DNA from 2 places in the Priestia sp. AB genome. Region 1 is predicted to be linked to the other one. Evidence: a T-box and tRNA genes for the amino acid it is inferred to sense, from the RefSeq annotation. Region 1 holds a T-box; the other holds one or more tRNA genes.
The links. The T-box of region 1 lies ahead of leuS (leucine--tRNA ligase). A T-box ahead of a tRNA ligase gene usually reads a tRNA of that ligase, here a tRNA-Leu.

Region 1 (2,468 bases):
TAACAGGAATTGGTTCACCCCAGTAGCGCTGACGACTGAATAACCAGTCACGCAGACGGTATGTTACTTGTTTTTCACCTTTTTCATTTGCTTGAAGCCACTGAATCATATTTGAAATGGCTTCTTCTTTATCTAAACCATTTAAGAAGTCTGAATTAACGTGCTCGCCGTCGCCTGTATAAGCTTCTTTTGAAACGTCTCCGCCCGCTACTACTTCTTTAATCGGCAGTTCAAATTTAACAGCAAATTCATAATCACGCTCATCATGAGCCGGAACAGCCATAATTGCACCTGTGCCATAGCTCATTAGAACATAGTCAGCAATCCAAATTGGCATTCTCTCGCCGTTTACAGGGTTAATTGCATAAGCACCAGTGAATACGCCAGTTTTGTCTTTAGCTAAGTCTGTACGTTCTAAATCGCTTTTGCTTTTAATTTGATCTAAATAAGCTTCTACCGCTTCTTTTTGTTCGGCTGTTGTAATTTTTTCTACAAACGGATGTTCAGGTGCTAAAACGGCATACGTTGCCCCAAATAGCGTGTCAGGACGCGTTGTGAACACAGTAAATGTGTCCTCGTATCCATCGATTGTGAAGTGCACGTGAGCTCCTTCAGAGCGGCCAATCCAGTTGCGCTGCATTTCTTTAATACTTTCTGGCCAATCAAGCTCATCTAAATCTTCTAGTAAACGATCTGCATAAGCTGTGATTTTAAGCATCCACTGCTTCATTGGACGACGCTCAACCGGATGTCCCCCACGCTCACTTTTGCCGTCAATAACTTCTTCGTTCGCAAGTACTGTTCCTAGAGCAGGACACCAGTTAACAGCTACTTCATCCACATAAGCTAAGCCGTTTTTATATAGCTGTAAGAAAATCCACTGTGTCCATTTGTAGTAGTTTGGATCAGTTGTATTAATTTCTCGCTCCCAATCGTAAGAGAAACCTAACGATTTGATTTGACGACGGAAATTATTAATGTTAAGTTCAGTGAATTCAGCCGGGTCGTTTCCTGTATCTAATGCATACTGTTCAGCAGGTAGTCCGAATGCATCCCATCCCATCGGATGAAGTACATTGTATCCTTGCATACGCTTCATACGAGATAAAATATCCGTTGCTGTATAACCTTCTGGATGCCCGACGTGTAAACCAGCCCCAGATGGATAAGGGAACATATCTAATGCGTAAAATTTACGCTTTCCTTCATCTTCTGTTGTTCTAAATGTTTTATTTTCTTCCCAAACTTTTTGCCATTTTTGTTCGATCTTTTCATGATTAAAAGCCATACATAATCCTCCTTGTACGCTCCAGCTGTATTTAATTAAACTAAAAAACCCCTCATCCCTCAAACAAAGGGACGAGAGGTTGAATAAACTTCCCGCGGTACCACCCAAATTAGCACAATTATGTACTCACTCATTTTCCTTAACGCGGATAGACGGCAAATGTTACTTTACTTCACATTTACAACTCCAAGGTGAGTTCATGAACGCTCGTTTGCTGACTCGCACCACCCGTCAGCTCTCTTAGCTCGCTTCGTTCACTACTATTCCTTATCATAGTTTTTACATCATACTACCTTGTATTGTAAATAATATGTTCGTAAACTGCAAGTTGTTCAAGGGATTTTGTAAAAGTTTCTGCAATGCAGCACTGCTTTGTTGCTAAATCCTCTCTTTCATTCTTATATATAAACAACTTCTCCCAAAAACATACATCCACGGCCAAACAAAAAAGGATTGAGACATAATTAAATCAATCCAATTTAAAGACGAACAAATGGGATAAATGCGCTAGTATGAATTTCTTGGTTACACCGCTGTTGATTTCCGTGCAAGACTTCTCTTTCCGCTGGCGGCCGATGAGCCTCCTCGTTTCTTACACTCATGCGAAGTCTCACCTACTTCAGGAGTCTTTACCTTGCCCTCCACTCCGCAGCTAGAAGCACCTAAATAAATGAAACCTACGTTCACCATAAACATGAAAAGATCCGAACGATTCATCGTTCGGATCTTCCTTCAACTAAAATACTTTTATCCCAGTCCCTATTTTCTTTAGCTGCTATTATTAAATGCCAAATCCAAAAGAAAACAGGATGATCGCAAGTACAAGACCAACAAGCGGCACAATCACCGTCATTGCTGCAACTGATCCATACGCATCTTTATGAGTTTCTCCGCAAATAGAATTAATTGTTGTTACGACATAACCATTATGAGGCAAGGAATCTAATACTCCAGAGGAAATAGCTACTACGCGATGGAGAGCTTCTGGATTTACACCAGCATCTAGATAGTGAGGTGCTAAAATTGGCAAAGCAATCGCCTGACCTCCTGAAGCCGAACCTGTCATCCCCGCGATAACACTCACGGCAATAGCTCCTCCAATCAACGGACTTCCTGGAATATGCGTCATGGCATCTACAGCCACTCCAAACGCGGGAACAGCCTTAGCAACTCCTCCAAA
Region 2 (2,468 bases), on a different contig from region 1:
CAAGATAAAAAGCAACTGTTATTCCCGCTGCAATTAAAGCTGGCTTTAATTTATACTTGGCATATTCAATAACCGATAAATCTAATATTTTGGCGATGGTATTCGTATCGTCGCTTAAAGGTGAAGAAAACGCTCCAAATGAACCGCTCGCAAACACCGCACCGATAATCAATGGCAAAGAAAGATCTGCAGAACTTGCAAGCGATATGCCAAGCGGCATTAAGATCCCCCACGTTCCCCAAGCAGATCCGATAAAGTAAGAAATAGCGGCTCCAAAGATAAACATGAACGGAGTGACAAACATTTGAGGAATCCACTTAGAATGTGCCGTCACAAAATTTGAAAAACCTAAGTCTTCTGTAACAGCGGATAATCCCCATACTACCGATAACAGCAGAATAACGGACATTAAGTCATTGCCTCCTGTGATAAAACCATTAAGCAAATTCTGTAATGTAAAGCGCTGAAACAAGAAAAAAATGAGGGTAATTAACGTAGTGATAATTAAAGCTACTACCATCGCTTCTAACACGTCTGCTTTAATAAATGCTTCAAAAAAGCTGTGGCTCTTATGATGCCCGCTCCACCATGTTAAAAGTAAAGTCAGTGAAATCACGACAAGTAAAGGCACTAACAAGTTCCAAGGCTTAGAAGGCAAATCCTTCGACACGCAAGGATGACAATCATGCCAATCTTTTTCGTCTTCTTCCTCGAGCTTCATAGGAGCCGTAGATGTTGAATGATGAAAAAAGCTGAAATAAATCCCTACCAGAATAATCACAATCGAAAAGAAGTTATAAGGAATGCTTTGAATAAACAAAGAATAAGCGTCTTGTTTTATGCCTTGATGATCAATTGCCATTTGAATGATTGAGACCATATACCCTACAAATGCCGTTGCCACAGGAATTAAGACGATAACAGGAGTAGCAGTTGTTTCAATAACAAACCCTAGCTCTGCTGTCGTCATTTTCACCTTTTTGAGTAATGCTCTCATAATGGGCGCGATAGTCACAAAACGAAATGTGGGAGCACTGAATGTTCCAATGGTTGAAACATAGGTTAAAATAAGAGCTCTTTTTCTTGTATCAATTCTTTCTGCAGCTGTTTCCACAAAACCTTTCACTCCTCCAGCCATCTTAATCATTCCGATAAGCCCTGAAAACGCGTATAAAAAGACGACGATTTCTATATTACTTTTATTTCTAAGAGCTTGTACAACGTAGTGAAGTAGCTTTTCAACACCTCCGACAATCGAATGATCAATCAAATAAGCGCCTACTAATAAGCCTAGAAACAACCCTGGCAGCACTTGTTTGGTGAAAATAGCTATTGGAATAACAATTAAAAACGGTATAATTGAAAACCAACTAGATTCCATAGGACTCTCCCCTATCTTAAAGACCATATTAGATGTCTTCACGTATCGTTCATTAGCTTTTAATGTAACCCCAATATTATGTGTATATTCACGAAAACAACACGTATAAGCAGCACTGCTTTAATAAACTATTTCTGATTAAAAACAGCATCGTAAAAATCTTTATTTCTACAACAAAAAAAGCAGTTTGCACATGCAAACTGCTTTTGAAAAGAAGCGGAAGACGAGGTTCGAACTCGCGACCCCCACCTTGGCAAGGTGGTGTTCTACCACTGAACTACTTCCGCGCGTATATGAAAGTAAAGATGCGGGTGAAGGGACTTGAACCCCCACGTCATAAGACACTAGATCCTAAGTCTAGCGCGTCTGCCAATTCCGCCACACCCGCGTGTGAATTAAAAGATAACTCCAAAATGGCAGGGGCAGTAGGAATCGAACCCACACTGACGGTTTTGGAGACCGTAGTTCTACCTTTAAACTATGCCCCTAGAAATGATTTCTTCAAAAGAACCTCGTTTATTAACGACGCTATATTATAATAAAACATATATGAAATTTCGTCAATAGGTCTTTTGATGAATCATAACTAGTGCTAGGAGTTTCAAAAAAACTGTGAGGCATATCACAGTTTTTTTGAAACTCCCTTCACCAGCTGCAGTCCTCTTTAATCTCCGCTATTTGCTTTTAAAGACTCTGCTGTAACACAGTACTATACAAAATGTCTCCAAAATCGCGTGAAGACTGAAAGGATATGTAGGAGTGCAGACTTTACAGGAGGGACATTTTTTTGAGAATCCGTATTAAGATCAACAGGTTCTCCCTCATTTCCTACAAGCGCACTGTGAGAAATCTTAGTTTCAATAGCTCCTGTTAGCTCGGCTGCAAATTCTTCACTATCTATCATCACCATGGATTCAGTGTTTAAAAATGCAGAGCGTGAATCTAAGTTAAAAGAACCAACTGCACTTAAACGCTGATCATAAACAACAGATTTCCCATGAATTGAATAGGGCTTTTGATATTCATAAAGCTTCGAACCAGCTTTTATAACGCGATTCTTTACTCCCAAGTATGCAGAAAAAGCCAT

Region 2: it encodes a tRNA-Leu, which carries the amino acid that the T-box ahead of leuS (leucine--tRNA ligase) is inferred to sense. The anticodon was not compared.

What each region holds. Positions count from the first base shown of each region.
Region 1 covers NZ_JAQMYN010000001.1:49,071-51,538, reverse strand. The annotation lists gene leuS (leucine--tRNA ligase) at 1-1,288, opposite strand, end outside; T-box leader at 1,353-1,571, opposite strand; gene POF52_RS00265 (hypothetical protein) at 1,814-2,005, opposite strand; gene POF52_RS00260 (GntP family permease) at 2,070-2,468, opposite strand, start outside.
Region 2 covers NZ_JAQMYN010000003.1:220,366-222,833, forward strand. The annotation lists gene POF52_RS10790 (Na+/H+ antiporter NhaC family protein) at 1-1,381, opposite strand, end outside; tRNA gene POF52_RS10795 (tRNA-Gly) at 1,597-1,668, opposite strand; tRNA gene POF52_RS10800 (tRNA-Leu) at 1,688-1,769, opposite strand; tRNA gene POF52_RS10805 (tRNA-Trp) at 1,796-1,869, opposite strand; gene POF52_RS10810 (phospholipase D-like domain-containing protein) at 2,091-2,468, opposite strand, start outside.